DNA from 2 places in the Streptomyces sp. NPDC018045 genome. Region 1 is predicted to be linked to the other one. Evidence: riboswitches for the same ligand, from Rfam matches in the RefSeq annotation. Region 1 holds a riboswitch; the other holds the start of a gene.

Region 1 (15,500 bases):
GGCGGGCTGATAGCTGACGCCGAGGTCGTAGTGCAGGGCGTCGAAGCCGCCGTTGCCGAGGTTGGGGAAGTACGGGTCGCCGACGCCCGGGGCGCCGGGCGGGGCGGCGGGGGCCGCCGCGAGGGTGAAGGCGGCGGCCGCCGCAGTGGCGAGGGGGAGCAGACGAGCGGGGCGACGTGCTGAACGGGAGAGTGCCATGAGCCGTCCCTTCGAACACACGGGTGTCGTCTGGTGAAACAACCGCGCCGACTCTGCACTCTTCTGTCGTTTTTCACGCCTGACTTTGCCAACTTGTCATGACAGCCGGACTGGTTGACGCTTCACTCGGACTGCTTTCCGGCCACGTAGAGAATCTTGCGGCAGCCGTCCTCGTCCGGGGTGTCGGTCAGCTTGCGGCCCTCGACACCGTGCGCCGCGATCAGCCGCAGCCCCCCGGCGGCTAGCTCCCGGCGCACCGTGGCGTCGGAGTGGTGGTGGTAGAGGTGCCGGGAGGACACCCGGCGCCAGGTGTCGTCGCCGGTGCGCGCGAAGTAGTCGTGGGTGACGTCCACCACCGTGTCCGGCCCGGCCGGTACGGGACCGCCCCGCCACACGTCGAACCGGCCGTCCCGGTCCACGACCTTGGTCACCGCGTAGTCGCGCCGGAAACTGCCCAGCGTGGTCATGTCGAAGACGACGACGCCGCCGTCCGCGAGCTGCCGGCCCAGGCCCGCGAACGCGGCCGCCAGCTCGTCCCCGGACAGATAGCTCAACGGCTCGCCCATGCAGGTGACCACGTCGAAGGAGCCGAGGTCCGGCATGTCCCGCAGGTCGGCGACGACGAACGGGGTGCCGGCCGCCTCCGGCTTGGCCCGGGCGGCCTCGATCATCTGCGGCGAGAGGTCGCAGCCGGTGACCGTGAATCCGAGGTGGTCCCGCAGGGCGAGGGTGCCGCGTCCGGTGCCGCACCCCGCGTCCAGCAGCCGCTTGCCGGCCGGCCCGTACCGCTCGACGAGCTTGCGGTAGAAGGTGACCCAGCGCAGCAGGTACGGGTCCTCGACAATGGTGTCGTAGTCCGCCGCGACCGCCGCGTAGGCGGTCAGCGCGGGGTCGTCGGCGGCCGTGGCGTCGTGGTCTTCGTGCTGCGCGGACAAGGCACTACCTCTCCATGGGGCCGGCCGGCGGGCACCGGCACGGCTGTCGCCCGGATGCTGGTGCGGCGGGCGCCGATGAATCTATGGTCGGTAAATCCGGCCGGTCAAGGGCGGCCGGGGACGCGCGGGGGCCGGTACGCGGACGGCGTTCCCGCTCGTCCCGTACCGGCCCCGCGTTCCGTACGTCCGCCGGTTCAGCCGCCGCTCCCCGCGGCGCCCGGCGTCCCCGCACCGACGCTCTCCGGCGCGTTCTCCGGGTGGTGGCAGGCCACCTTGTGGCCGCCGCGCAGCGCCACCAGCGGCGGCTCGGTGGTCGCGCACACCTCGGTCGCCTTCCAGCAGCGGGTACGGAACCGGCAGCCCGAGGGCGGGTCGATCGGCGAGGGCACGTCGCCCTTGAGCAGGATGCGGTCGCGCTGGGTGCGCCGCTTGGGGTCGGGCACCGGCACCGCGGACAGCAGCGCCTTGGTGTACGGGTGCATCGGCGCCTCGTACAGCGCCTTCCGGTCGGCCAGCTCCACGATCTTGCCGAGGTACATCACCGCGATCCGGTCCGAGACGTGCCGGATGACGGACAGGTCGTGCGCGATGATGACGTAGGTCAGGCCCAGTTCGTCCTGGAGGTCGTCCATGAGGTTGACGACCTGCGCCTGGATGGAGACGTCCAGCGCGGAGACCGGCTCGTCGGCGACGACCAGTTTGGGCTTGAGGGCCAGTGCCCGCGCGATGCCGATGCGCTGGCGCTGGCCGCCGGAGAACTCGTGCGGATAGCGGTTGTAGTGCTCCGGGCTCAGGCCCACCAGCTCCAGCAGCCGCTGCACCTCCTTCTTCACGCCGCCCTCGGGCTCGACGCCCTGGAGGCGGAAGGGGGTGCCGACGATGCCGCCGATGGTGTGCCGCGGGTTCAGCGAGCCGTACGGGTCCTGGAAGATCATCTGTACGTCGCGGCGCATCGGTCGCAGCCGGCCCGTCGACAGATGGGTGATGTCCCGGCCCTCGAACTCGATGCTGCCGCCGGTCGGCTCGTCCAGCCGGGTGATCAGCCGGCCCATCGTCGACTTGCCGCAGCCGGACTCGCCGACCACCCCGAGGGTCTCCCCCGGCCGGACGTCGAAGTCGATGCCGTCGACCGCCTGCACCGCGCCCACCTGCCGCTTGAGCAGGCCCTTGGTGATCGGGAAGTGCCGTACCAGGCCGCGCACCCGCAGCAGCGGCGCGGCGTCGGCGCTCTCGTCCGTCGTGCCGGCGGCGATGCCGCTCTCATCAGTCTCGGTCACAGCTTCGGCGCAATCTCTTCGGTCCAGATACGCTCCCGCTCCTCCTGCGCCATGTGGCACGCGGCGAAGTGTCCGCCGCCGCCGGCCTCGCGCAGGTCGGGGCGGACCGTGCGGGTGACGTTGTCCTTGGGGACGTCCGCGTACGGACAGCGGGGGTTGAAGGCACAGCCGCCGGGGACGTTGATCAGGCTGGGCGGCGATCCCTTGACCGGGATCAGGCGTTCGGTCTGCTCCCGGTCGATGCGCGGCATCGACCCCAGCAGGCCCCAGGTGTACGGGTGCTGCGGCTCGTAGAAGACCTTCTCCGCCGGGCCGCGCTCGATGCACCGGCCGCCGTACATCACCAGCAGTTGGTCGGCCAGTTCGGCGACCACCCCCAGGTCGTGGGTGATGATGATGACCGCCGAGCCGAACTCCTTCTGGAGGTCACGGATCAGGTCGAGGATCTGCGCCTGGACCGTCACGTCCAGGGCGGTGGTCGGCTCGTCGGCGATCAGCAGCTCGGGGTTGTTGACCAGCGCCATGGCGATCATCGCGCGCTGGCGCATCCCGCCGGAGAACTGGTGCGGGTGGTCGTCCACCCGCTTGTCGGGCTGCGGGATGCCCACCCGGTCCAGCATCTCGACCGCCCGCTTGCGCGCGGTCTTCTTGTCGACGTCGTGGTGGACCCGGTACGCCTCCACGATCTGGTTGCCGACCGTGTAGTACGGGTGCAGCGCGGACAGCGGATCCTGGAAGATCATCGCCATCTCGCGGCCGCGCAGCCGACGCACCTCGTCCGGGTCGGCGCCGACCAGCTCCTTGCCGTCCAGCCAGATCTCCCCCGACATGTCCACCTTGGCGCGCTGCTGCCGGGAGGCCCGGTGCAGGCCCATGACGGCGAGCGAGGTGACGGACTTGCCGGAGCCGGACTCGCCGACGATGCCGAGGGTGCGGCCCTTCTCCAGGGAGAAGGAGAGGCCGTCCACGGACTTCACGATGCCGTCGTCGGTGGGGAAGTGCACCTTCAGGTCGCGCACTTCGAGGAAGGCCGTGGGCGCCCCCGAGCCGGCCGGGGCCGGTTCGCCGACCGCGACGCCCGTCTTCGTCAGGTCCGGCGCGGCGGCGGACGGCGTTCCGGCCGCGGTGGTGCCCGGAGCGGTGGATTCGGCGGTGGAGTCTGGGGAGTCGGTCACGAGAGCCTCACCCGCGGGTCGACGGCGGCGTACAGAACGTCCACCACCAGGTTGCATATGACGATGAAGAACGCGGCGAGCAAGGTGACGCCGAGAATGTTCGGCAGGTCGTTGGCGTTGATCGCCTCGACGGCGAACGCGCCGACCCCCTTGAGGGAGAAGACCTGTTCGGTGATGAGCGCTCCGCCGAGCAGCAGGCCCACGTCCATGCCGAACACCGTGATGATCGGGGTGAGCGCGGCACGCAGGCCGTGGCGCACCACGACCTTGCGCTCGCCCAGCCCCTTGGCGCGCGCGGTACGGATGTAGTCCTCGCTCAGCGTCTCCAACATGCCCGCTCTGGTCAGGCGTGCATAGAGGGCGGAGTAGAGGAAGGCCAGGGTGATCCAGGGCAGCACCAGCGTCTGGGCCCACATGAAGGGGTCCTCGACAAGCGGTACGTAGTCGCTGCGCTCGATGACCGGCCACTGGTACGTGAACAGGGCCAGCGCCAGCGCGCCGGTGAAGAACATGGGCAGCGACACGCCGGCCAGCGCGACACTCATCGCCACCCGGTCGAAGACCGAACCGGGGCGCAGCGCGGAGAGCACGCCGGTGGCGACGCCGGAGACCAGCCACACCACGGCCGCGCCGGCGGCCAGCGAGGCCGTCACCGGGAGGCGGGTCTGGATCTCGGGCCAGACCTCGATGTGGGTCTTGAAGGAGTAGCCGAAGCACGGCACGTTGCACGTGGCGGCGTCCGGGCCGAACTTGTAGTCGACCCCGACGAAGATGCCCTTGAGGAAGTCCCAGTACTGCACGAAGACCGGCTTGTCCAAGCCGAGGTTCTTCTTCACCGCGGCGAGGTCCGCGGCCGATGGGGCCTTCCCGATGTACTGCGCGGCCAACTGGTCGGCGGTCTGTCCGGCCAGTTTCGGCAGCACGAAGAAGATGCCGAAGGTGACCGCGCTGACGATCAGCAGCAGAATCACCGCGCTGATCAACCTGCGGATGATGTACGCGAACACGGGACTGCGGCGTCGGCACCGCGGGCCGGACCGGCCGGCCCGCGGAAGCCCTTGCCTTCACCTGCCTTTCGGGGCTGCTACTTCTTGACGCCGACGTTGAGGTAGTCGTACTCACCGCTGTAGGCGGAGGTGGACACCAGGTTGGTGGCCTTCGGCGAGCGGTACAGCAGGATCTTGAAGTAGGTCAGCGGGACGATGACGGCCTGCTCCATCGTCTTCTTGTCGATCTCCGCGTAGTCCTTCTCGCGCTGGGCCTTGTCACTGCTGGCGATGGCGTCGTCGAGCAGTTGGTTGATGGTCTCGTCGTCCAGCTCGGAGAGGTTGGAGTTACCGGACTTCTGGATCGCCTTGCCGTTGACGATCTGGTTCAGGTAGCCGAAGCCGGTGGGGTAGTCCGAGCCCCACTGCATCATCATCAGGCCGATCTTGTTGCGCTGGGTGAACTCCGGGACGCCCGCGTAGTCGGAGAAGTACTTGCCGCTCGGGTACGTCTGGATCTTGGCGTCGATGCCGATCTTCTTCAGCGAGCCGACCACCGACGTCGCCGCGTCCACCTCGTCCTGCCGGTCGCTGCGGGCGGTGATCGTGGTGCTCACGTTGCCGGCGCCGCACGCCTGCCACTGCTTCTTGGCCTCGGTCAGGTCGAGGCTGTCACCGTTGTACTTCTGCGGGTACTGGTCGAACTTCTGGTACCCGGCGAGGTCGGTGGGCAGCACGGTGGAGGCGATGTCACCGCGCACCGGCCCGCCCTGCGCGGTCTGCACGGCCTTCTTGTCGATCGCGTACTGCACGGCCCGGCGGCACTCCAGCTTGTCGAACGGCGCGACCTTGGAGTTGATCGCCACGTAGGACAGCCGCTGGCCGAGCGCGTTGTCGGTGTTGGCCTTCTCCTTGGCGCTGGTCAGGAGCTGGGCCTGGGTCTGGGCGTCCACACCGCGGCCGGCCATGTCGATGTGGGTGTTGCCGGCCTTCAGGTCCTTGTCGATCGTCGACTGGGCGACCTTCATGTTCAGCACGATCTTGTCGGGGAGCTGCTTGCGCAGCGGGTCGGTCTTGGCCGACCAGTGGGGGTTGCGGACGAGGACGACCTTCTTGCCCTCCTCGTAGGTGTCGAACTTGTAGCTGCCCGAGGAGGCGATGTTCTTGGTGTAGTCCGCGCCCTTGTCCCTGGCCCGCGGCACCGGTGCCGTCTGCGGGGCGCTGACCAGGTAGTCGAACTCGGCGAAGGGCTGCTTGAGGCGGAAGACGATGGTCCGGTCGTCCGGCGTCTCGATGGACTTCAGGCCCTCCGGGCTCTTGTCCTTGTACGGGCCCTTGTAGCCGCCCTCGTTGTCCTTGAGGTACGTCTGGAAGTAGTTCGGGCCGAGCGAGAGCACGTCGCGCGCGAAGTTGCTGCGCTCCACGGCGTACTTGACGTCCTTCGAGGTGATCGGCTTGCCGTCGTCGTACTTGAGGCCCGCGCGGAGCTTGTACGTCCAGGTCTTGTTGCCGTCGGTGGCCTTGCCCATCGACTCCGCCAGGTCGGGCGCCAGCTCGTTGCCCTTGGCGCCCGGGCCCGGCTTGAAGGTGGTGAGCGGGCGCGCGTACAGGCGGCTGAAGTTCCAGACGTAGGCGTAGTACGTGTTGCCCGGGTCGTAGGACTCGGGGGCGTCGCTCATCGCGTAGGTGAGCGTGCCGCCCTTCTCGTCCGAGACGTTGACGATGCCCTTGGTGGCGGCGTTCGCCTCGGCGGAGCCGCTGCCCGAACTCTTGCCGCTGCAGCCGGACAGCAGCAGGCCCGTGCTGGTGAGGGCCGCGATCGCCGCGACCGGGACTGACCTTCGCATAATGGTCGGTTTCCCCTTCGTTGGTCGGAAACTTGGATGGGGGCTGCCGGGCGTACGGGCCCGGGCGGTGTCAGCGGCTGCGCGGGTCCAGCGCGTCCCTGAGGCCGTCGCCGAGGAGGTTGAACGCCAGCACGGTGACGAAGATCGCGAGGCCGGGGACGAGCATGTACTGCGGGTCGACCTCGTAGTACTTGACCGCCTGGTTGAGCATGCCGCCCCAGGACGCCTGGGGCGGCTGAATGCCGACGCCCAGGAAGCTCAGCGCCGCCTCGAAGAGGATGTTGGAGGGGATCAGCAGCGTCGAGTAGACGATGATCGGGCCCACCAGGTTGGGCAGCAGCTCCCTGAAGAGGATGAACGGGCCGCGGGCGCCCATGCCGCGCGCGGCGTCCACGAACTCCCGCTCGCGCAGCGAGAGCGTCTGGGCCCGCACGATCCGGCCCATGTACGGCCAGTTGAAGAAACCGATCACGAAGATCAGGACCGAGATGTGCAGCGGCAGCCCTTCGAGCCCGAAGGCGCCGCCCTGGAGCGAGGCCGAGATGGCGATGGCGAACAGCAGCAGCGGGAACGCCAGGAAGACGTCCATCAGCCGGCTGATCAGCGCGTCCACCCGCCCCCGGTAGAAGCCGGCCACCACGCCGAGCACGGTGCCGATGGCCACCGACAGCAGTGTCGCGCCGAACGCCACGATCAGCGAGACCCAGGAGCCCTCCAGGACCCGCGCGAGCAGGTCGCGGCCGAACTTCGGGTCCACGCCGAGCGGGTGGTCCAGGCTCATCCCGCCGAGGTCGCCCTTGGGCAGCGTGGTGTTGGGGTCGATGAGGTCCTGATGGGGGCTGTTGGGGTCCAGGCCCAGCCAGGACTGGATGGGCCGGGAGAGCGCCGCGATCACGATGAGCAGGATGACAACGATGGCACCCGCCACCGCGACCTTGTCGCGCCGGAAGCGCAGCAGGGCGATCTGGCCGAGCGAGCGCCCCTCGATCTTCTTGCTCTCGACGCCTTCCAGCACCGCTTCCGGCTGCGCTTCGGCAGCCGCCCCGGTGGTCTCGATCGGTGCGGTCACGGTGCCTTTGACCCCTCTCGGCCGGCGCCGCCGGCCCATGCGCGCCGCGGTCAGCGGCCTGGTTCACATCACTGGTGCGAGGTGTGCTCTGGTGCGAGTCGTGCTCTGGAGCGCGTGGTACGTCGGAGGCGACGGGTGGACTCTGGAAGAGCAGGAGCAACTGGTGCATGTACAGCGAGCGTTGCGGGTACAGGTGTTGCAGGCCTTGCGGGTGGTGCGGGCGGAGCAGTTGCCGCGGAACGTCACGCGACGACGAGCGGTGCATCTCGTACACAGGGCCGAAACCCTCTGCTGCCGGAGTCTTCATCCGAGTCGCGATCACTCACCAGCCCTGACCGGGAATGGATGCGCAACTGTGATGTGGCCCACGGGCTTCCGCTATGCGGACATCGGCCCCGACTGAGCGGTTCGCGCGGCGGCGCGCAGGAGGCAACTTACGGGCAGCGGCGGCCATTTCGGGCCGCGGGACGCCGTCGGGAGCCGCAAGAGGGCGCGGCCGGCCCACAGGGCGGCACGGCGAAGCCCGCAGAGGCGCGGCGCGGGCGCCGGGGCGGCCGAAGCGGCACGCGGCCGGCGTAGGGCGTACGGCGGGATCAGTACGGGCGCGGGTAGCCGTACCCGTACGACGGCGCGGGGGCAGGGGCGGGCGCGGCCACCGGACCCGCCGCGTAGGCGTCCCGGTCGAAGAACGGCCGCGCGTTGGCCCGCATCCACATGCCGACCGGGTCGTACTCGTCGTTCATCGCGACCGTCGAGACCGGCAGCCCCTCCGGTACCGCGCCGATGGACTGCTGGACCATCAGCCGCACGGATTCGACGGCCGGTTGACCCGTGTCGTACAGATCCAGACCGATCGCCAGATACGGGGCGCCGAGGGCGGGCTGCACCCAGGCACGGCGCAGGGAGCGCACCGCGGGCGTGCGGTGCGCGTTCTGCCCCAGCAGGGCATAGAACTGAGGGATCTCGATGGCCGGTTCGGTGATCCGCAGCGGGCCGGCCGGCAGCCGGTCCAGGCCGCCCGCGATGCGCCGCAGGTCCAGCCATGGGATGCCGACGCCGCCACCGGGGGCGTGCGGGTTGAGCCACAGGCCCCAGCGGTCGGGGAAGAGGGTGGCCGCGATGTCCCGGCCGTAGACGACCTCGTGGGCGCGGTTCCAGCCACTGGCGGCCAGCTCGGGGGCGGAGGTCACGCACGGCGCGTAGCCGAGCCCGTCGACCTCCATGTTGCCGTACTGCGCATCGGGCGAACCGGCCTGGCCGTGCCAGAGCAGCATCCAGACCTGACCGGCGGCGAGGGCCTGCAGCAACGCCTCGTAGGCGTCGTACCGGCCGGGCGAGACCTGTTGCAGCACCTGCTCGACCTGCCCGGCAGCCGCTCCCTGATGCGCACCCGCGCTCACGTGGTCCGTCCCTTCCTGACGGCAGGCACGTGGGGTACGCCTGCCGGTTGCAACAACAGCTTAGAGCCTGCGTCCGGACCCCGGCCGGATCAGCACACGCCGCTTGCGGTCACGGGAAGGAGCACTCCGGGGGCGCCGGGGGAGCGGACGTCCGCGGGCCGCTAGGCGACATCGCGGGAGTAGAAGGGCCGGACCCGCTCCAGCATCCAGTCGGCGACCGGGTCGCCCTGGGCGAGGTCCAGCATGACCAGTTGGACGGGCCAGGTCAGCGGGGTCCCGCCGAGGGCCCGGCCGAGGGCGGCGGTCACGGCGTCCCGTACGGCCGGGTCGTGCGGCAGGACGGCCGCGGCGTCCACCTGGACGCCGACGAACAGCGCGGGCGCGTCCCCCTCGACGCTGGCCAGCGCGCGACGCGCGGTGACCACGAAGCCCGCCGACGAGAACTCCAGCCCGGCCGCGGCCAGGAAGTCCACCGGCTCCTCCTGCCAGTCCGGCTCGAACAGCCGGACCCGGCCACCGCTCGGCGCGCCGGGCTGGTCCGGGCGGCCGGTCCGGCACAGCTCGGCCACCGCGTCCGGCGGCAGCGGCACGCCGACCGTGCCCTCCGGGTTGACGGCGATGCCGATCAGCGGGGGCAGGCCGCGCGCGAACTCGGCGGCCGGCGCGACGGCGAAGGACAGATGCGGCCCGGCCACCCGCTGGAACTCCTGCTCGGAGCTGAAGACCGGGACGTACGCGGCCGGGCCGATCTCGACGGTCGGCAGGTCCAGGCCCGCCCGGCCCATCCCCGCGCTCTCCGGGCCGCCGCCCTTGGGCAGCGGCACCCATATACGGCTGCGGCCGAGCACCTCGACGATGCGGGCGCCCGCCCCGGGGTGCCCCACCGAGGCGGCGAGCACCTCCTCCAGCTCGTTGGCGGGCCACTCCAGCCGCGGAATGCCCTGCTCCGGAAAGTCCATGTCCACCCACCCGCTCTTCACCGCTCGTACCGCGCCTTACCTGGTCGACGACCCTAACGCCAGCAGACGGGAGGGGGCCTGGTGCATCCGGATGACCACCGAACGCGCGCGAGCGGTTGCGGACCGTGCACCCCGCTCCGAAGGTGGCTCCAGGGTGATCTTGCCCTGCCGTTCCTACAGAAAGGCACGTCTCCTGATGGCAACGCACCGGACCGCCTCCGCCCTCCTCTGCGCCACCACCGCCGGCGCCCTCGCCCTCGGCGCCACGGGCTCCGCGACCGCGGTGGAGGGCCCCAAGCCCCCGGTCCGCAACCACAGCATCATCGTCGACGACATCGGCAGGCTGGCGGACGCCTCGACCGAGCTGGCGGAGAAGTCGGCCGACAGCCGCGGCCACTCCGTGGAGGTCAGGGCCGCCCGCACCCGCCTGGACACGGTCCTCCAGGACGCGCAGCGGCTGGCGGACCTGCTGAACGAGGACTCCGACCGCTCGGTGTCGGCCGACTCCGTCCAGTTGCGCCGGGCCTCGCAGAACCTGCGCGCGCAGATGGACGAGCTGGCACGCCGGGCACCGGGGCCGGAGGAGCCGGCCGGCGCGACCCAGGGCCTGACCGAGTCGGTCTCCCGGTCCGTCACCGACATCTTCAAGATCCTGGGCATCGACAAGCTGCTCGGCGGCCTGCAACAGCAGCCGGCCGCCGAGCCCGCGGCGCAGCCCGCCGCGCAGCCCGCCGTGCAGGCGGCCAACCGGCCGGCCCGGCCCGCCGCCGAGCCGGCGGACGAGGCGGACGGCCAGTCGGCCGCCCAGCCGAAGGCGCCGACCAGCGACCCGCAGCCGAACGCCGACACCCAGCCGGCCGCCGCCGAACCGCGGCCGAACGCCGAGGGACAGCCGAACGCCCAGGCGCGGCCGGCCGACGCGGCGCAGCAGCCGGAGCAGCCGGCCGCCGGCTCGCTGGTCAAGTCGGTGCTGTCGCTGCCGGTCGTGCTGCTCAAGGCCCTGGGCCTTTAGATCGGGCCGGTGCCGAGCGTCCGGAGGAGGCGCAGATGCGGGAGATACGCCAGAGCTAGGACCGGTCCTGACGGGCCGTACGGAACCTTCCGTACGGCCCGTCAGGCATCCGGCACCCCGGGCGGCCACGGGCGTACGGCCCGGCGGGCGGGGCGGGCCGCGGCGGACGCCGCGCGCACCCCGGCTCGGCCCCGGGGCCATGCCTCACTCGAAGGCGATCCGCCGCAGCGCTCCCGCCGCCGGCCGGTCCAGCAGGACGGCCGAGGTGAAACCCGCGGGGAGCCGGGCCGCCTGGGCACGGGCGGCCAGCCGCCGCACCGCGCGCCGGTGCCGGGCGAAGGCGTAACCGGAGACGCCGCGTCCGCGCGAACGCTGCCCGGACAGCGCGACCTCGGGCGGCACGTCCAGCAGCACCAGGTGCAGGCCGCGCCCGCCGCGCCGTGCCGCGCGCGCGAGCCAGCGGCGCACCCACGCGAGGGTGCCGCAGTCGTGCACCACCACACTGCCGCCGGAGCGAAGCGCCCGCCGCAGCCCCAGATAGTGGGCGGCCCTGACCAGCGGCCGGTAGAGCGCGTAGGGAAGCCGGCGCAGCCTGCCGCGCTCCCAGCGCTCCCGTACGTCCTGCGAGTCGACGCGGTGCACGGCGGCGCCCCGGCGGTCGAGGTCGGGCACCACCCGGAGCATGAGGGTGCTCTTGCCGCTGCCCGGCAGACCGGAGACCACCACCACGTCACCCGCCGCGAAACGCAGCTCGGCCGCTTCGCGCACGGCATGCCGGTCCCGGAGGTCGACGACGTCCGCCGTCGGGGTGTCCGCCGCCGCGGCCCGCGCCCGGCCGGGGCGTACCACCCCGAGCGGCAGCCGCCGGGGCCCCGGGGCGGCTCCCGTGGCTTCCGGGACACAGCCCGGGGGCGCGCCTCCCGGACTTGTCGCGAGTGCGGCCTGCCTGTGCACCGTGATCGCCCCTCCCGGTCCGGTGTGGTCCCCGTACCCGCAGAGTGTCAAGAAAAGGTAATGCGCTTCAAGGAAATCCCACGATTCGTACAGTCCCAGGACACTGTCGTGACACCCCTGCGAACACCGGTACGACCAGGGCTCCTGTATCCGGCGATCCCGTGCGATGATGTGCGCGCCATGTGCCGGACCGCGCACCTCCGTGTGCGTCCGCGTACGGGTGCCACGCCCAGCCAACTGCATACCGGCCGCTTGAATCCGCGCGGGAGAGTCCCCGGCCGTCACGGCGGGGCGCCGAAGGAGCAAGTCCTCCCTTGAATCTCTCAGGCCCCGATACCGCGCGGGCGAGGCAGATCTGAAAAGCGGGCCGCCGCGGTGTGGCTCCACCCAAGGTGCAAACCGGGGACCGGTCACGGCCTTCCGGTGAACCTCTCAGGTTCCGATGACAGATGGGGAGACCGTCTTGTCACCCATGCCCGGGAGCCACCACCATGACCGAAGCCCCCCGCCGCACCGCGCTGGACGCGACGCATCGCGCGCTCGGCGCGACCATGACCGACTTCGCCGGATGGGACATGCCGCTGCGCTACGGCAGCGAGCGGGACGAGCACGTCGCCGTCCGTACCCGCGCCGGCCTGTTCGACCTCTCGCACATGGGCGAGATCACCGTCACCGGACCGCGCGCCGCCGACCTGCTGGACTTCGCGCTGGTCGGCAACATCGGCGGGGTGGCCGTCGGCCGCGCCCGCTACACCATGATCTGCGACGCCGAGGGCGGCATCCTGGACGACCTGATCGTCTACCGCCTCGGCGAGGCGGAGTACATGGTCGTCGCCAACGCCTCCAACGCGCAGGTCGTGCTGGACGCGCTCACCGAGCGGGCGCGCGGCTTCGAGGCCGAGGTGCGCGACGACCGGGACGCGTACGCGCTGCTCGCCGTGCAGGGCCCGGAGTCCCCCGGCATCCTCAAGGGTCTTACCGACGCCGACCTGGACGGGCTGAAGTACTACGCCGGGCTGCCCGGCACCGTCGCGGGCGTGCCCGCGCTGATCGCCCGTACGGGATACACCGGTGAGGACGGTTTCGAGCTGTTCGTCCGCCCCTCGGACGCGGTCGCCCTCTGGGAGGCGCTGACCGAGGCCGGCAAGGACGCGGGCCTGGTGCCCTGCGGCCTGTCCTGCCGGGACACGCTGCGCCTGGAGGCGGGCATGCCGCTGTACGGGCACGAGCTGACCACCGGCACCACGCCGTTCGACGCGGGCCTGGGCCGGGTCGTGAAGTTCGAGAAGACGACGAACGGCGGTGACTTCGTGGGCCGCGCCGCCCTGGAGGCGGCCCGCGACCGCGCCGAGACGCAGCCGCCCCGCCGACTGGTCGGCCTGATCGCCGAGGGCCGCCGCGTGCCGCGCGCCGGATACCCGGTCGTGGGCCCGGACGGCGCCGTCATCGGCGAGGTCACCTCCGGTGCCCCCTCGCCCACCCTCGGCAAGCCCGTCGCCATGGCGTACGTCGACGCCGCGCACGCCACGCCCGGCACCGCCGGCGTGGCGGTGGACATCCGTGGCACCCACGAGCCGTACGAGGTCGTGGCACTGCCCTTCTACAAGCGCCAGAAGTGACGCGTTCGCGTCTCACCTGTCAAGACCCCCGCACCGAGCACGCCACCGCATCCAGGAGAATCAAGACATGAACAACCCCCAGCAGCTCCGCTACAGCAAGGAGCACGAGTGGCTGTCGGCCGCCGAGGAGGGCGTCTCGACGATCGGCATCACCGAGCACGCCGCCAACGCGCTCGGCGACGTCGTCTTCGTGCAGCTTCCCCCGGTCGGTGAGACGGTCACGGCGGGCGAGACCTGCGGTGAGCTGGAGTCGACCAAGTCCGTCAGCGATCTCTACTCCCCCGTCGACGGCGAGGTCACGGAGATCAACGAGGACGTGGTGAGCGACCCCTCGCTGGTGAACACCGCCCCGTTCGAGGGTGGCTGGCTGTTCAAGGTGAAGGTCAGCGGCGAGCCGGACGACCTGCTCTCGGCCGACGAGTACACCGCCTTCACCGGCTGACCCGCCCACCCGCCGCCCGGCGGGGCCGTGCGCCCCGCGTACCCCAGGAAGAGTCATGTCGCTTCTGAACAGCTCCCTCCACGAGCTCGACCCCGACGTCGCCGCCGCCGTCGACGCCGAGCTCCACCGTCAGCAGTCCACCCTCGAAATGATCGCGTCGGAGAACTTCGCCCCGGCCGCCGTCATGGAGGCCCAGGGCTCGGTCCTCACCAACAAGTACGCCGAGGGCTACCCGGGCCGCCGCTACTACGGCGGCTGCGAGCACGTCGACGTGGTCGAGCGGATCGCCATCGACCGCATCAAGGCGCTGTTCGGCGCCGAGGCGGCGAACGTGCAGCCGCACTCCGGCGCGCAGGCCAACGCGGCCGCGATGTTCGCACTGCTCAAGCCGGGCGACACGATCATGGGTCTGAACCTCGCGCACGGCGGGCACCTGACCCACGGCATGAAGATCAACTTTTCCGGCAAGCTCTACAACGTGGTGCCCTACCACGTCGACGAGGAGTCCGGTCAGGTCGACATGGGCGAGGTCGAGCGCCTGGCCAAGGAGACCCGTCCGCAGCTCATCGTGGCCGGCTGGTCGGCGTACCCGCGTCAGCTCGACTTCGCGGCGTTCCGCCGGATCGCCGACGAGGTCGGCGCGTACCTGATGGTCGACATGGCGCACTTCGCCGGCCTGGTGGCGGCCGGGCTGCACCCCAACCCGGTGCCGCACGCCCACGTCGTGACCACCACCACGCACAAGACCCTGGGCGGCCCGCGCGGCGGTGTGATCCTGTCCACCCAGGAGCTCGCCAAGAAGATCAACTCGGCGGTCTTCCCGGGCCAGCAGGGCGGCCCGCTGGAGCACGTCATCGCGGCGAAGGCGGTGTCCTTCAAGGTCGCGGCGAGCGAGGAGTTCAAGGAGCGCCAGCAGCGCACCCTGGACGGCGCGCGCATCCTCGCCGAGCGTCTGACGCAGTCCGACATCACCGAGCACGGCGTCTCCGTCCTGTCCGGCGGCACCGACGTGCACCTGGTCCTGGTCGACCTGCGCAACAGCGAGCTGGACGGCCAGCAGGCCGAGGACCGCCTCCACGAGGTCGGCATCACGGTCAACCGCAACGCCGTCCCGAACGACCCGCGGCCCCCGATGGTCACCTCGGGCCTGCGGATCGGCACCCCGGCGCTGGCCACCCGCGGCTTCACGGCGGAGGACTTCCGCGAGGTCGCCGACATCATCGCCGAGGCGCTCAAGCCCTCGTACGACGCCGAGGCGCTCAAGGCCCGGGTGACCACCCTGGCCGGCAAGCACCCGCTGTACCCGTCGCTGTGACCCGCGCCACCCGGCCCACGCGGCCTCGTGGCGCATGGGGCGCGGCCGGGTGGTGCCGTCGTGCACCGCGGCCGTCACGCACCGCCGTGCCCGCCGGTGCGTGACGGCCGGGTGACGTCATGGCGTGACGCCGCTGTGTGACGCGTTTCATGAAGTGCGCCCCGCCGGGTGCCGCCGAGGCGGTGTCCGTGGGGTGAACAGGCCGTGCGCTCGGGGTTGTTGGCCCCGGGCGCACGGCCTTTCCGTCCGCCTTACGGTGATTTTCCGCCCCATAGGCTGAGAACGGCCCCTCAATGACGCGGGGCCCTTCGC
Region 2 (15,500 bases), on a different contig from region 1:
GGCCCGGACACCAAGTACTGGGCCCTGCTCGTCCTGGCGCTGAGCGGCGTCAGTGACTACCTCGACGGCAAGCTGGCCCGCCGCTGGAACCAGATCAGCAGCCTCGGCCGGATCCTCGACCCGGCCGCCGACCGGCTGTACATCCTCTCCACGCTCGTCGGCCTGACCTGGCGCGGAATCCTTCCGCTGTGGGTCACCGCGGCCCTGCTGGCGCGGGAACTGATGCTGCTGATCGCGGTCGCGGCCCTCGCCCGGCACAAGTACGGGCCTCCCCAGGTGAACTTCCTGGGGAAGGCGGCTACATTCAACTTGATGTACGCGTTCCCGTTGCTGCTGCTCAGCGACGGAGAAGGCTGGCTCCACACGCTCGCTGAGATTTTCGGATGGGCGTTCGCCGGATGGGGTACAGCACTGTACTGGTGGGCAGGGATTCTCTATGTGGTCCAGGTCCGCCGGATCATCAAGGTGGACACCAAGGCCGACTGAACTCGCCGTAAGTCTTCGCGCCCGGCCCGACCGGGTGCGAAGACGGAGAACGGAAACTCTCCCGGACGGGCGAAGTCGGCTGGACCGTCGTCTGTTTCGAGGAGGACGCTTCCGACATGAAGGCCGTTGTGATGGCCGGTGGTGAAGGCACCCGCCTTCGCCCCATGACGTCGAGTATGCCCAAGCCGCTGCTGCCCGTGGCCAACAGGCCGATCATGGAGCATGTGCTGCGGCTGTTGAAGCGGCATGGGCTCAGCGAGACCGTAGTGACCGTGCAATTCCTGGCGTCGCTCGTCCGGAACTACTTCGGTGACGGTGAAGAGCTCGGTATGGAGCTCACCTACGCCAACGAGGAAAAGCCGCTGGGGACGGCCGGCAGCGTGAAGAACGCGGAGGAGGCGCTCCGCGACGACGCTTTCCTCGTGATCTCCGGAGATGCGCTCACCGACTTCGATCTCACCGACCTGATCCGCTTCCACAAGGAGAAGGGCGCGCTCGTCACCGTCTGCCTCACGAGGGTCCCCAATCCTCTGGAATTCGGCATCACGATCGTCGACGAGGAAGGCAAGGTCGAGCGTTTCCTGGAGAAGCCGACCTGGGGTCAGGTCTTCTCCGACACGGTGAACACGGGCATCTACGTCATGGAGCCCGAGGTTTTCGACTACGTGGACCCCGACGTCCCGGTGGACTGGTCGGGTGATGTCTTCCCGCAGCTCATGAAGGAGGGCAAGCCGGTCTACGGCTATATCGCCGAGGGCTACTGGGAAGACGTCGGCACCCACGAGAGCTATGTGAAGGCCCAGGCCGACGTTCTCGAAGGCAAGGTCGACGTGGACATCGACGGCTTCGAGATCTCGCCGGGCGTCTGGGTCGCCGAGGGCGCCGAGGTGCATCCGGACGCGGTGCTGCGCGGCCCCCTGTACATCGGTGACTACGCCAAGATCGAAGCCGGCGCGGAGCTGCGCGAGCACACCATCGTCGGGTCGAACGTCGTGGTCAAGACCGGCGCCTTCCTGCACAAGGCCGTGGTGCACGACAACGTGTACATCGGTCAGCAGAGCAATCTGCGCGGCTGTGTGATCGGCAAGAACACCGACATCATGCGGGCGGCGCGGATCGAGGACGGAGCCGTCATCGGCGATGAGTGCCTCGTCGGTGAGGAATCGATTGTCCAGGGCAATGTCCGGGTCTACCCGTTCAAGACCATCGAGGCCGGTGCCTTCGTCAACACGTCGGTGATCTGGGAGTCCCGCGGCCAGGCGCACCTGTTCGGCGCGCGGGGCGTCTCCGGCATCCTGAACGTCGAGATCACCCCCGAGGTCGCGGTACGGCTCGCCGGCGCGTACGCCACGACCCTGAAGAAGGGGTCCACGGTCACCATCGCCCGTGACCACTCCCGGGGCGCGCGGGCGCTCAAGCGCGCGATGATCTCCGCGCTCCAGGCCAGCGCCATCGACGTACGGGACGTGGAGAACGTGCCGCTGCCGGTCGCCCGGCAGCAGACGGCCCGGGGCAGTGCCGGCGGCATCATGGTGCGTACGACACCGGGCGTACCGGACTCCGTCGACATCATGTTCCTCGACGAGCGCGGCGCCGACCTCTCGCTGGCGGGCCAGCGCAAGCTGGACCGGGTCTACGCGCGCCAGGAGTACCGCAGGGCCTTCCCGGGCGAGATCGGCGACCTGCACTTCCCCTCCAGCGTCTACGACTCGTACACCGGGTCGCTGCTCAGGTCGCTGGACACCGAGGGCATCGGCGAGGCGGGACTGAAGGTGGTCGTCGACGCCTCCAACGGCAGCGCCGGCCTGGTGCTGCCCAGCCTCCTGGGGCGGCTCGGCGTCGACTCGCTGACCATCAACCCAGGCCTGGACGAGTCCCGGCCGACGGAGACCGCCGACGCCCGGCGCGCCGGGCTGGTGCGGCTCGGAGAGATCGTGGCTTCCGCGCGGGCCGCCTTCGGGGTGCGCTTCGACCCCGTCGGTGAGCGGCTGTCGCTGGTCGACGAGCGCGGCCGGATCATCGAGGACGACCGGGCGCTGCTGGTCATGCTCGACCTGGTGGCCGCCGAACGGCGCAGCGGCCGGGTGGCGCTGCCGGTGACGACGACCCGTATCGCCGAGCAGGTGGCCGCCTACCACGGCACCCAGGTCGAGTGGACGACCACCTCGCCCGACGACCTGACCCGGGTGGGCCGCGGGGACGACACCATCTTCGGTGGTGACGGCCGTGGCGGATTCATCATTCCGGAGTTCAGCAGCGTCTTCGACGGCGCGGCGGCGTTCGTGCGGCTGATCGGGCTGGTGGCGCGGACGCAGCTCACGCTCAGCCAGATCGACGCGCGCATCCCGCGGGCGCATGTGCTCAAGCGGGACCTGGCGACGCCGTGGGCGGTCAAGGGCCTGGTCATGCGCCATGTGGTGGAAGCCGCCGGCGACCGGTCGGTGGACACGACCGACGGCGTACGGGTGGTGGAGGCCGACGGACGCTGGGTGCTGGTGCTGCCGGACCCGGCGGAGGCCGTCACCCATCTGTGGGCGGAGGGCCCGGACGACGCCTCGGCCCAGCAACTGCTGGACGAGTGGTCGGCGGTGGTGGACAGCGCGGGCCGCTGATCCCCGGCGGGCGTGACCGCGTCCGTACCGTTCCGTGACCCCACCGGCGTGCCGCGATTCGGCACGCCGGTGGGGCCATTGGGCGACTACGGCGCCGACGTGCGACGATGTGCGGCATGTCGCAGCAGCGCCCCGATCGGAGCACCCCCCACCAGGCCGCGCGCCCGGATGCCTCGATGTCGCTGCTGACCAACGTCATGGACCATGCCCTGGACGACGGGTACGCGGAAGCGGCGGCGCGCAAGGCGGCGGCGGGGGTGCGGGGCCTCCCGCGTACCTTGCGGGCGAAGTTGGGGCTGGCGGCGGGCCTGGTGCTCGCCACGGTGGTGGTGACGGTCGGCGCCGCCCAGGCGCGGATATCGGCACCCACCCTGGCGAAGGAGCGCGAAGAGCTGATCAACCGCATCGAGCACGGCACGGCCGACGCCGACGCGGTGCAGAAGCGGGTCGACGCGCTCCGCGACGATGTGGGCGCCATGCAGCGCAAGGCGTTGGAGGAGCACGGCGGCGACCGGGCCGAGCTGCTGGCGCTGCTGGCCGGCTCGACGCAGGTGACCGGACCCGGGGTGAAACTGGTCGTCGACGATGCCAAGTCGGCGCAGTCGGGTGGCGGCGGTCCGCGTGAGAGCAGCGGGTTCTCGGACACCGGGCGGCTGCGCGACCGCGATCTGCAGCGGGTCGTCAACGGCCTCTGGGCGTCCGGGGCCGAGGCGGTCTCCGTCAACGGGCAGCGGCTCACCTCCCTCTCGGCGATCAGAGCCGCGGGAGAGGCCATACTGGTCGACAACAAGCCGCTGGTGCCGCCGTACACGGTGCTGGCGGTGGGGGACGGGCACAAGCTCGCGACCGCGTTCCAGGACAGTGCGGACGGTCAGTACTTGGACGTGCTGCGCAAGAACTACGGCATCCGTACGAAGATTTCCGCCGAGAACGAGGTCACGCTGCCGCCCGCGCCCAGTTTGATCGTACGTACAGCACAGCCGAAGGCCGGTGCCGCGGGTGGCGCCGACACAGGGAAGGGCACATCGTGATCGCCGTACTGGGCCTCATCGTGGGAGTCGTGGTCGGGCTTGTGGTCCGGCCGGTGGTGCCGACGGTGGTCGAGCCCTACCTGCCGATCGCTGTCGTGGCGGCGCTGGACGCCGTCTTCGGCGGTCTGCGCGCGATGCTGGACGGCATCTTCGACGACAAGGTCTTCGTCGTTTCGTTCCTGTCCAACGTGGTGGTCGCCGCGCTGATCGTCTTCCTCGGCGACAAGCTCGGCGTCGGCGCCCAACTGTCCACCGGTGTGGTCGTCGTACTGGGCATCCGCATCTTCTCCAACGCCGCGGCCATCCGCCGGCACGTCTTCAGGGCCTGATGCCGATGGCTACGGACGAGAACCCCGAGCGGGACGGGACGGCGCCGGGAGCGGGCCGGGCCCCGCTGGAGCCGGGCAAGGAGCCGTCCGGCGGGACGGACCGGCCGGCCGACCGGCGGCCGATGCCCCCGGAGAGCCGGTCGCAGGCCGGGCAGGCCGACGCGGAGCACGCCGCGGACGAGGCTCCGGCGGGCGCCGAACGGGGGGCGCGGCCCGGCGCGCCGGAGCCGGAGATGACCGGGCGGCAGCGTCTGGCGGCCGGTCTGTGGCCGCCGCGGCTGACCCGGGCCCAACTGATCGTCGCCCTGCTGCTGTTCATTCTCGGACTCGGCCTGGCAATTCAGGTACGTTCCACGAGTGACAACAGTGCACTACGGGGTGCGCGGCAGGAGGACCTGGTGCGCATCCTGGATGAATTGGACAACCGTTCGCAACGCCTGACGGATGAACAGCGCAGGCTGGAGGGCCAGAAGACCGAGCTGGAGAACAGCTCGGACCAGGCGGAGGAGGCCCGGAAGCAGACCGTGGAGAAGGAGCAGCAGCTCGGCGTGCTGGCGGGGACGGTGGCGGCCCAGGGGCCGGGCATCAACCTCACCATCAACGACCCGACGCACTCCGTCGAGGCGGACAAACTCCTGGACACCGTCCAGGAGTTGCGGGCGGCCGGCGCCGAGGCCATTCAGATCAACGACGTACGGATCGTGGCCGATTCGTACCTGTCGGACGTCCGTGGCGGCGTGGAGGTCGACGGCAAACGCGTCACCCAGCCGTACCGTTTCAAGGTGATCGGCAAGCCCGAGGACCTGGAACCGGCGCTGAACATCCCTGGCGGTGTGGTGCAGACTTTGGAAAAGGAGCAGGCCACTGTGTCTGTGAGCCGTGACGAGAAGATCATCGTGGACGCCTTGCGGGCGGCGAAGCGGCCTGACTACGCTCGGTCGTCATCGCGGTGAGCCGGCGACGTGGCGGAGCGCCCCGGGTCGGGCAAGAGGTAGCGGGGGGTCGGCGCACCGTACGGGTGGTGCGTGGTGGAAACTGTGTGGAGGCCACGGACGTTAACAGGATGTCCGGATCGGCCGGTGTGTGCATCGAGGGTTCGTCCTGCCCCACGGGCGGGTCTGTTTCGTTCAAGGGGAATCGCCCGTGAAGTTGTTTGCAAAGCTGTTCGGCAAGAGCGCACGCCAGGAGGGCGGCAGCGGCTCGGCGAAGCACCGTGCCCCGCGCCAGCCCGAGGAGAGCGGCGCCGGCGGAGAGCGTCCGCTCTTCCGCGACCAGGTCGGTGGCCCCGGGGCGTCGGGTGCCCATTCTGTTGACCCCTCCGTGCCCGGCCGCATAGGTTCCCAGGGACCGTCGGCCGCGAACACGGGTGGAGGGGTTCCCTTGCCGGTCTGTACGAGGTGCGGTCACCGCAACGCCGAGGCGAGCCGGTTCTGCTCCAACTGCGGAGCGCCGCTGCGCCCCGGGGCGCAGGCCGAGCGTGCCTCCGAGACGACCTCGACCATCTCCATCTCGGGGCTGGAGGCGTACGACGCGGAGACGACGGGGCAGACGCCGATCCCGTCGCTGTCCCCCGAGGCCCAGGCCGCCGTCGAGGCGCTGCCCATGGGCTCGGCCCTGCTGGTCGTGCGCCGCGGACCGAACTCGGGCAGCCGCTTCCTGCTGGACGGCGACCTGACGACGGCCGGGCGGCACCCGCAGAGCGACATCTTCCTGGACGACGTGACGGTCTCGCGCCGCCACGTGGAGTTCCGTCGCGGCCAGGACGGCGGCTTCACCGTCGCCGACGTCGGCAGCCTGAACGGCACGTACGTCAACCGTGAGCGCATCGACGCGGTGCCGCTCGCCAACGGCGACGAGGTCCAGATCGGCAAGTTCCGGCTGGTCTTCTACGCGAGCCAGCGGAGCGTCGGCTTCTGACCGGCCAAGGAAGGCATATGCACCGCACTGCGCCGGGTGGTGCCGGGTCCGCCGGCACCACCTCGGACGGCAAGCTGATGAGCATCGGTACGGTGCTCAACGCGCTGCGCGACGAGTTCCCCGAGGTCACCATCTCCAAGATCCGCTTCTTGGAGGCCGAGGGGCTCGTCGAGCCTCGGCGCACCCCGTCCGGGTACCGCAAGTTCGGCCCGGACGACGTCGCCCGGCTGGCGGCCGTCCTGCGGATGCAGCGCGACCACTATCTTCCGCTGAAAGTGATCCGCGAGCATCTCGACGCCCTCGCGCGGGGCGAACAGGTGCAGCTCCCGGCTCCCGCCGCACCCGTGGGGGAGCTGTTCGAGGGCCTGGGCGAGCCGGCCGGCGACCGGCCCACGGCCGCCCGGATCGGCCGGGCGGAGCTGCTGGCCGCGGCCGAGGTCGAGGAGGCCGAGCTCGCCGACTGGGAGGCGTACGGGCTCATCGTCCCGGACGCCGGGGGCGGGTACGACATCGAGGCCGTCACGGTCGCCAAGCTCGTCGCCGAACTGGGGCGTTTCGGTCTGGAACCCCGCCATCTGAGGGCGGTCAAGGCTGCTGCCGAACGGGAGGCCAACCTCGTCGAGCAGGTCGTGGCGCCGCTGCGCCGCCACCGCAACCCGCAGACCAGGCAGCATGCCGAGGCCACGGCCAGAGAGCTGGCCACCTTGTCCGTACGGCTGCACGCGGCACTGGTCCAGTCGGCCCTGCGGGTCCGGCTCACGTGAGCAATGGGTGGCCCGACTACCCAAACCGGCCGGGCACGTCCTAGGGTTGCTGTGTGAACGAGCTCGATGTCGTGGGTGTCCGGGTGGAAATGCCTTCCAACCAACCGATCGTGCTCCTACGGGAGGTAGGAGGCGATCGTTACCTGCCCATTTGGATCGGGCCGGGGGAGGCCACCGCCATCGCCTTCGCCCAGCAGGGGATGGCCCCTGCCAGGCCGCTGACGCACGACCTCTTCAAGGACGTGCTGGAAGCGGTGGGCCAGGAACTGACCCAGGTCCGCATCACGGACCTGCGCGAGGGGGTCTTCTATGCCGAACTGGTCTTCGCCAGCGGTGTCGAGGTCAGCGCCCGTCCGTCCGACGCCATAGCGCTGGCGCTGCGCACCGGTACGCCGATCTACGGGACCGACGGGGTCCTCGACGACGCGGGCATCGCCATCCCGGACGAGCAGGAGGACGAGGTGGAGAAGTTCCGCGAGTTCCTCGACCAGATCTCGCCCGAGGACTTCGGCACCAACAGCCAGTGAGCCGGGTGCGCGGAGGGCCGCCTTCCGCGCATTCGAGTAGCCTTTCCCCGTCCTGGGGCACGAGAAACCACTCGCAGGGTGATTATCACTCGGCGTGGCGAGCGCGGCGATCGTTGACGCACCCCGAGTGACTGCATACCGTCGATAAGGCAGGTCCCGTCCGGGACGTGGAGGACGGAGGTCGGCGTGGCAATCACCGGCGACGGTACGGCGGCAGAAGGGGCGGTGCCGCTCCACCCCGGGGCGGTTGACCGTAACCCGGCACAGGCCGCCGAGGTGCCGGGGGACCGCGGGGCGGAAACCATCGGCTACCGCGGCCCGACGGCGTGCGCGGCCGCGGGGATCACCTACCGCCAGCTCGACTACTGGGCCCGTACGGGGCTCGTCGAGCCGAGCGTACGGCCCGCCTACGGGTCGGGCACCCAGCGGCTCTACAACTTCCGGGACGTCGTCGTCCTGAAGATCGTCAAGCGGCTGCTGGACACCGGGGTGTCCTTGCAGAACATCCGCACCGCCGTCCGGCACCTGCGCTCCCGCGGGCTGTCCGACCTGGCGAGGATGACCCTGATGAGCGACGGTGCGACGGTCTACGAATGCACCTCGCCCGACGAGGTCGTCGATCTGCTCCAGGGCGGGCAGGGCGTCTTCGGCATCGCCGTGGGCGTGGTGTGGCGCGACGTGGAGGGCGCGCTGTCGCAGCTCCACGGGGAGCGCGTGGACACCGGCGAGACGCTGGTCCGGCACAACCCGCACGACGAACTGGCGCGACGGCGCAACCGGGCGGGCTGAGACCAGGCGGGGTGCGGCCAGGGGCCGCGCCCGAGGCCGTGCTGACGGCCCGGGCGTCCGACACGGGTGATGCGTGAGGGACTTCTGACGTCTCACGGGCCACTGGGCGGGTTTCTGAGGCGGCCGAGAACGGTTGGTGCGCCCATCGGCCGGAGGCGGCGGGGAACGGGGCCGTAGCGGGCGCCCAGGGGCGCGCCGCGCCGCTCCCGCGCCGCGACCCGGCGGTTGGGTGCGTCGGCCGGCGAGGTCGGTCGGCGCGATTGTCAGTGGTGTGGGGGACGATCGGTCGTGTGAGACGTGCGCCGACGATCCTGCATCTGGACATGGATGCGTTCTTCGCGGCCGCCGAGCAGGCGGCCAAGCCGAGCCTGCGCGGAAAGCCCGTGGTGGTCGGCGGGATCGGCCCGCGCGGCGTGGTCTCCACGGCGTCGTACGAGGCCCGGGTCTTCGGCGTGCGCTCCGCCATGCCCACCGCCCAGGCCCGGCGCCGCTGCCCGAACGCGGCGTACCTGACCCCGCGCTTCACCCTGTACCGCCAGGTGAGCGACCAGGTCATGGAGCTGCTGCACGCACTGTCGCCGCTGGTGGAGCCGCTCAGCCTGGACGAGGCGTTCGTGGACCTGGAGGCGGGCGGCGTCGAGCCGGACACCGCGGCGGTGCGGGAGGTGGGGGAGCGGCTGCGGCGTGACATCAGACGTACGACGGGGCTCACCGGGTCGGTGGGCCTGGCCGGCGCCAAGATGCTCGCCAAGATCGCCTCGGAGCAGGCCAAGCCGGACGGCCTCGTGGTCATCGAACCGGGCAGGGAGCGGGAGCTGCTCGGCCCGATGACCGTGCGTACGCTGCCCGGCGTCGGCCCGGCCACGGCGGAGACGCTGCGCCGGGCGGGCATCCACACGGTCGCCGAGACGGCGGAGGCGGGCGAGGCTGAGCTCGTACGGCTGCTGGGCAGGGCGCACGGTGCCGGGCTGTACGCGATGGCACTGGGGCGCGACGAGCGGCCGGTGGTGGCCGAGCGGGACGCGAAGTCCATATCGGTCGAGGACACCTTCGAGGTGGATCTGACGGACCGGACGCGGGTGCGGGCGGAGGTGACGCGGCTGGCGGACCGGTGCGTGCAGCGGCTGCGGGCGGCCGGGCGGTCCGGGCGGACCGTCGTGATCAAGGTGCGCAACTACGACTTCTCGACGCTGACCAGGTCGGAGACGCTGCGCGGGCCCACGGACGACCCGGGGGTGGTGCGGGAGGCCGCGGCCCGGCTGCTGGATCTGGTGGACACGACGGGTGGCGTACGGCTGCTGGGCGTGGGCGTGACCGGCCTCGCGGACTTCACGCAGGAGGACCTGTTCGCCCAGGTGGCGACGGAGAAGGCCGCCGAGGAGGAGGCCGAGCGGGAGCGCCGGGCGGCCGACGAGGCCGCGCGGATGGCCGTCGACGAACCCGAGCGGCCCCGGCGGTGGCTCCCGGGGCTCGACGTCGTCCATGACGAGTTCGGGGCCGGGTGGGTGCAGGGCAGCGGGGTGGGCCGGGTGACCGTACGGTTCGAGCAGCCGTGGACCGGGCCCGGGCGGGTGCGCACCTTCCGGGTCGACGACCCCGCATTGCGGCCCGGCGAGCCGCTGCCGCTGGTGGGCGGCCCGCCGGACGGGTGGCGGGGCGAGCCGTCCGGTGCGCCGGACGAGCCGGCCGACGGGGCCGGCGACCCCTCCGGTGGCCTCGCCGGGGCCGGTTCCGAGAGACCCGCCGGCACCGCCTCCCACGGGCCGGGCGGCCCCGGCGCCGCGCCCTCCGCCGCTCAGTCCTCGGCGCCGGCCACCCGGCCGAACTCCGTGTCGGCCGGTGCGGCGTCCGACCCGGGCACTGGATCGGGCACCGCATCGGGGGCCGGGATGTCCAGCCGGTAGTGGTGGTAGAGCTGGAGTTCCTGCTCCGGCGAGAGGTGGCGGCCCACCCCGAAGTCCGGCGCGTCCTTGATCAGCTTGCGGTCGTAGGGGACGTGCAGCGCCTCGTCGACCAGGTCGCTGGGCTCCAGGGGCACGAACGCGTCCCGGCTGAAGATCCCGGTGCGTACGGCCGCCCATTCCGGTTCGCCGGTCGCGTCGTCCAGGTACACCTCGTCGACGGTGCCGATCTTGGTTCCGTTCTTGTCGAACGCCTTGCGGCCGATCAAGCTGCGGGGATCGATATCGGTCTGCACGGTCCCTCCAAGTGGTCGCAACTGCCTTGTGACAACTACCAAACGGCACAATTCATGCCCCGGCCACTCGAAGGAACGTCCGTTCGCCGCGCTGGTAGGCTGGCGAACGGCTGCAGACCCCATGCGGGAGAGTCCTTCGTCGATCATGGCGGAGGCGCCGAAGGAGCAACTCCTCCCCGGAATCTCTCAGGCTCACGTACCGCATGGACGAGGTCACTCTGGAAAGCAGGGCGGGCCACGGACGGGCACAGCGCCGGAACCCCTCCTCACCGACGGTGAAAGCCGGTACCGCGTGCGGGACCGGTGAAGCTCTCAGGTTGAGATGACAGAGGGGGAGGCCGTCCGGGCACCAGCGCCGTGGTGCCCCGCGTAGGTCGAAACGACCAGGAGGCCCCCGCAGATGACCACCAACCGCATCTCCCTGACCGAGCTGGAACGAGGCACGCCGTTCGAGCAGCGGCACATCGGCCCCGGTCCGGAGGCCCAGGCCAAGATGCTCGCGCAGGTCGGGTTCGGATCGCTGGACGAACTCACCGCGGCCGCCGTACCGGACGTGATCAAGAGCGCGGAGGCGCTGGGCCTGCCCCAGGGTCGTTCCGAGGCCGAGGTGCTGGCCGAGCTGCGGGCGCTCGCGGACCGTAACCAGGTGCTCGCTCCGATGATCGGGCTCGGCTACCACGGCACGTTCACCCCGCCGGTGATCCTGCGCAACGTGATGGAGAATCCCGCCTGGTACACGGCGTACACCCCGTACCAGCCGGAGATCTCGCAGGGCCGCCTGGAGGCGCTGCTCAATTTCCAGACCATGGTCGCCGACCTGACCGGACTGCCGACCTCCGGCGCCTCGCTGCTGGACGAGGGCACGGCCGCCGCCGAGGCGATGGCCCTCTCGCGGCGCGTGGGCAAGGTCAAGCAGGGCGTCTTCCTGGTCGACGCCGACTGTCTGCCGCAGACCATCGCCGTCATCGAGACCCGCGCCGAGCCGACGGGCGTGGAGGTCGTGGTGGCGGACCTGTCCGCGGGCATCCCGGCGGAGGTGGCCGAGCGCGGCGTCTTCGGTGTGCTGCTCCAGTACCCGGGCGCTTCCGGCGCCGTACGGGACCCGCGTGCCGTCATCGGACAGGCACACGAGCTGGGCGCGATCGTCACCGTCGCCGCCGACCTGCTGGCGTTGACGCTGCTGACCTCGCCGGGTGAGCTGGGCGCCGACATCGCCGTCGGCACCACGCAGCGGTTCGGTGTCCCGATGGGCTTCGGCGGCCCGCACGCCGGATTCATGGCCGTACGCGAGAAGTTCGCCCGCAGCCTGCCCGGCCGCCTGGTCGGCGTCTCGGTGGACGCCGACGGCAACCAGGCGTACCGGCTCGCCCTCCAGACGCGTGAGCAGCACATCCGCCGGGAGAAGGCCACCAGCAACATCTGCACCGCACAGGTGCTGCTCGCGGTGATGGCGGGGATGTACGCCGTCTACCACGGCCCGGACGGCCTCGCGGCCATCGCCCGCCGTACCCACCGCTACGCCTCCGTCCTGGCGGAGGGCCTTCGTGCGGGCGGCGTCGAGGTCGTGCACGGCGGGTACTTCGACACGCTGACCGTACGGGTGCCGGGCCGGGCCGCCGAGGCCGTCGCCGCGGCCCGCGAGGCCGGGGTCAACCTGCGGCTCGTGGACGCCGACCTGGTGGGCGTCGCCTGCGACGAGACCACCGGGCGCGCGCAGGTGCACGCGGTGTGGCGCGCCTTCGGCGTGCAGGCCGACATCGAGCGGCTGGACGCGGCCGTGGCCGACGCGCTGCCCCAGGAGCTGCTGCGCCGTGACACGTACCTGACGCACCCGGTCTTCCACCAGTACCGCTCCGAGACCGCCATGCTGCGCTACCTGCGCCGCCTGTCGGACAAGGACTACGCGCTGGACCGCGGCATGATCCCGCTCGGCTCGTGCACCATGAAGCTGAACGCGACGGCCGAGATGGAGCCGGTCACCTGGCCCGAGTTCGGCCAGCTCCACCCGTTCGCGCCGGTCGAGCAGGCGCAGGGCTACCTCACGCTCATCGCAGAGCTGGAGGAGCGGCTGGCCACGGTCACCGGCTACGACAAGGTCTCCATCCAGCCGAACGCCGGCTCACAGGGCGAACTGGCCGGTCTGCTGGCCGTACGGGCGTACCACCGCGCCAACGGCGACGAGCAGCGCACGGTCTGCCTGATCCCGTCCTCCGCGCACGGCACCAACGCCGCCAGCGCCGTGATGGCCGGCATGAAGGTCGTCGTCGTCAAGACCGGCGAGGACGGCGAGGTGGACGCCGACGACCTGCACGCCAAGATAGAGCAGTACCGTGACGAGCTCGCGGTGCTGATGGTGACCTACCCGTCCACGCACGGCGTGTTCGAGGAACACATCACGCAGATCTGCGCGGCGGTGCACGACGCCGGCGGCCAGGTGTACGTGGACGGCGCCAACCTCAACGCGCTGGTCGGGCTCGCCGAGCCGGGCTCGTTCGGCGGCGACGTCTCGCACCTGAACCTGCACAAGACCTTCTGCATCCCGCACGGCGGCGGCGGCCCCGGCGTCGGCCCGGTCGGCGTCCGCGCCCACCTGGCGCCGTACCTGCCCAACCACCCGCTCCAGCCCACCGCCGGCCCGGAGACGGGCGTGGGCCCCGTCTCCGCCGCGCCGTGGGGCTCCGCGGGCATCCTCCCCATCTCCTGGGCGTACGTCCGGCTGATGGGCGGCGCGGGCCTCACGCGCGCCACCCAGGTCGCGGTGCTCGGCGCCAACTACATCGCCAAGCGCCTGGAGCCGCACTACCCCGTGCTCTACACCGGCCCCGGCGGTCTGGTCGCGCACGAGTGCATCATCGACGTACGGCCGCTGACCAAGGCGACCGGCGTGAGCATCGACGACGTCGCCAAGCGGCTGATCGACTACGGCTTCCACGCGCCGACGATGTCCTTCCCGGTGGCCGGCACGCTGATGATCGAGCCGACCGAGAGCGAGGACCTGCACGAGCTGGACCGCTTCTGCGACGCGATGATCGCGATCCGTGCGGAGATCGACAAGGTCGGCTCGGGGGAGTGGGACAAGGACGACAACCCGCTGCGCAACGCCCCGCACACCGCGGCGGCGCTCAGCGGTGAGTGGCCGCACCCGTACACCCGTGAGGAGGCGGTCTTCCCGGCCGGTGTCGAGCCGTCGGAGAAGTACTGGCCGCCGGTGCGCCGAATCGACGGTGCGTTCGGCGACCGCAACCTTGTGTGCTCCTGCCCGCCGTTGGAGGAGTACGACGGCTGATCCGCCGTCGGCGTGCACCGTTCGCGGTCGCGCGGCAACGCGAAGGGCCCTCGGCGTCGACGCCGGGGGCCCTGTTGGCCGTTGTGCTGTGGTGTCGCTCGGCCTGTGCCGTGCTGTGCGGTCGTGCGTGGTGCCGTGCGCTGACGCGGTCAGGCAGCGGTGGCCACGTGCGGCGTGCCCAGAACCCGGTGCGGCGCGATGACCTGGCCGTCCGGCAGCAGTTCACCGGTGTCCTCGAACAGGAGGACACCGTTGCACAGCAGGCTCCAGCCCTGCTCCGGGTGGTGCGCCACCAGGTGGGCGGCCTCCCGGTCGGCGGAGTCTGCGGTCGGGCACGGCGGTTGATGCTGGCACATGGATGACGTCTTTCGCTGCGATGTGGTCTGATTCGTCCTGCGGCTCGATGAGATGGTCATGGCCGCTCCCCCGTTTCAGTAGGTCGATACCAGTGTTGCCCCACGGGCCGGATTCCGCAGGGATTTGGCTGCAGCGGCACTCACTAGATAATGACGCATCACCCGTGCGGTCGGTTCATTTCAAGTCCGTCCTCTCCACGGGGCGTTGGGGGCGGGCGGACGCGTACTCCGCGCGGGTGAGCGCAGCGGAGCGCCCCGCGGCCGTGAAAGGCGCGGGGCGCGTTCCTGTGGGGCGGTGTGCTCCTGTGCGCGGTTGCGTCGTACGACCTCGGCCGATCGCCGCGGAGAACCCCCTGCCGGGTCTCAGGCCGGCGACCCCAGGAGGGGCACCGGCGCGAGGCGCAGACTCAGCCGGGGCAGCAGGTCCGCCACCCGGTGCGCACGGTGGGCGGCGATGCCCGGCGGGGCCGGCGCCAGCGGGACCAGGACGTCACCCGGGGCGGGTACCCCCTCGGCGCCGTCTGCGGCGACATCGTGGTGCAGCCACAGGGTGAGCATGTACAGCTCCGGCACGGACAGCAGGCGCGGCTGGTACGGGGTCGGTACGGACTCCGCCTGACGCAGTGCCCGTTCGGTCGACGTGACGTAGGGGCCCTCGCAGAAATGCGAGAAGGTCCAGCCGTCGGCCGTGAGCATGGCTTCGGCGGTCGCCACCGACCGCTCGCCGCTGCGGATCAGGAAGCGCCAGCCGGTCAGCCGGGTACGGGGCGGCCCGGCGGGGTGGCTGACATCGTCCAACACGTGCACGGGAAGAGGGAGTTCGGGGTGCAGCGGACCCTGATGGGCACGGAGGGCGGGAGTGCGGGCCTCGCGCACGGCGGTGGGGGAACCGAGGGCGGCGAGGACACTGCGGAGGGCAGGCGCGGGGGCAGGGGGAACATGCAGCGGCATGGTGGGTCGCCTCTCACTTGGGAGACACGGTGGTGCTGGGCATGGTGCGGACGACGTCGTCAGCGTGCGGGGTCAGAGCGCCAGTACTCGGCCGACCGGGGATGTCGGCCCGGCGGGGTCAGCCGCTGTGCCGCAGCCCCGGTGGAACACCGCAACGCTGGGCGCCAACTCTCTGCCTCGTCAGCGAAGTTTATACGACGTGTGTTCACCAAGTGTTTCGGCTAGCCGTTCCATGGATTGCCGACAAGGCGATAT

Evidence for each region. A riboswitch is a leader RNA that binds a small molecule or an ion and turns the genes downstream of it on or off. The one in region 1 is predicted to bind glycine.
Region 2: another riboswitch for glycine. It lies ahead of gcvP (aminomethyl-transferring glycine dehydrogenase); the one in region 1 lies ahead of gcvT (glycine cleavage system aminomethyltransferase GcvT).

Annotation. Positions count from the first base shown of each region.
Region 1 is NZ_JBIRFL010000014.1:62,169-77,668, reverse strand. Features, by position in the region: gene ACH4EB_RS26390 (M1 family metallopeptidase) at 1-198, opposite strand, end outside; gene ACH4EB_RS26385 (class I SAM-dependent methyltransferase) at 321-1,133, opposite strand; gene ACH4EB_RS26380 (ABC transporter ATP-binding protein) at 1,328-2,410, opposite strand; gene ACH4EB_RS26375 (ABC transporter ATP-binding protein) at 2,407-3,585, opposite strand; gene ACH4EB_RS26370 (ABC transporter permease) at 3,582-4,592, opposite strand; gene ACH4EB_RS26365 (ABC transporter substrate-binding protein) at 4,670-6,418, opposite strand; gene ACH4EB_RS26360 (ABC transporter permease) at 6,489-7,487, opposite strand; gene ACH4EB_RS26355 (enhanced serine sensitivity protein SseB C-terminal domain-containing protein) at 8,081-8,887, opposite strand; gene ACH4EB_RS26350 (enhanced serine sensitivity protein SseB) at 9,049-9,846, opposite strand; gene ACH4EB_RS26345 (hypothetical protein) at 10,043-10,858, shown strand; gene ACH4EB_RS26340 (AAA family ATPase) at 11,063-11,812, opposite strand; glycine riboswitch at 12,066-12,161, shown strand; gene gcvT (glycine cleavage system aminomethyltransferase GcvT) at 12,304-13,431, shown strand; gene gcvH (glycine cleavage system protein GcvH) at 13,499-13,873, shown strand; gene glyA (serine hydroxymethyltransferase) at 13,929-15,188, shown strand.
Region 2 is NZ_JBIRFL010000029.1:59,292-74,791, reverse strand. Features, by position in the region: gene ACH4EB_RS34010 (CDP-alcohol phosphatidyltransferase family protein) at 1-486, shown strand, start outside; gene ACH4EB_RS34005 (sugar phosphate nucleotidyltransferase) at 603-3,098, shown strand; gene ACH4EB_RS34000 (DUF881 domain-containing protein) at 3,215-4,129, shown strand; gene ACH4EB_RS33995 (small basic family protein) at 4,126-4,458, shown strand; gene ACH4EB_RS33990 (DUF881 domain-containing protein) at 4,464-5,411, shown strand; gene ACH4EB_RS33985 (FHA domain-containing protein) at 5,530-6,375, shown strand; gene ACH4EB_RS33980 (MerR family transcriptional regulator) at 6,393-7,139, shown strand; gene ACH4EB_RS33975 (bifunctional nuclease family protein) at 7,193-7,666, shown strand; gene ACH4EB_RS33970 (MerR family transcriptional regulator) at 7,853-8,455, shown strand; gene ACH4EB_RS33965 (DNA polymerase IV) at 8,746-10,359, shown strand; gene ACH4EB_RS33960 (PRC-barrel domain-containing protein) at 10,251-10,652, opposite strand; glycine riboswitch at 10,767-10,864, shown strand; gene gcvP (aminomethyl-transferring glycine dehydrogenase) at 11,053-13,938, shown strand; gene ACH4EB_RS33950 (DUF5999 family protein) at 14,088-14,294, opposite strand; gene ACH4EB_RS33945 (hypothetical protein) at 14,658-15,245, opposite strand.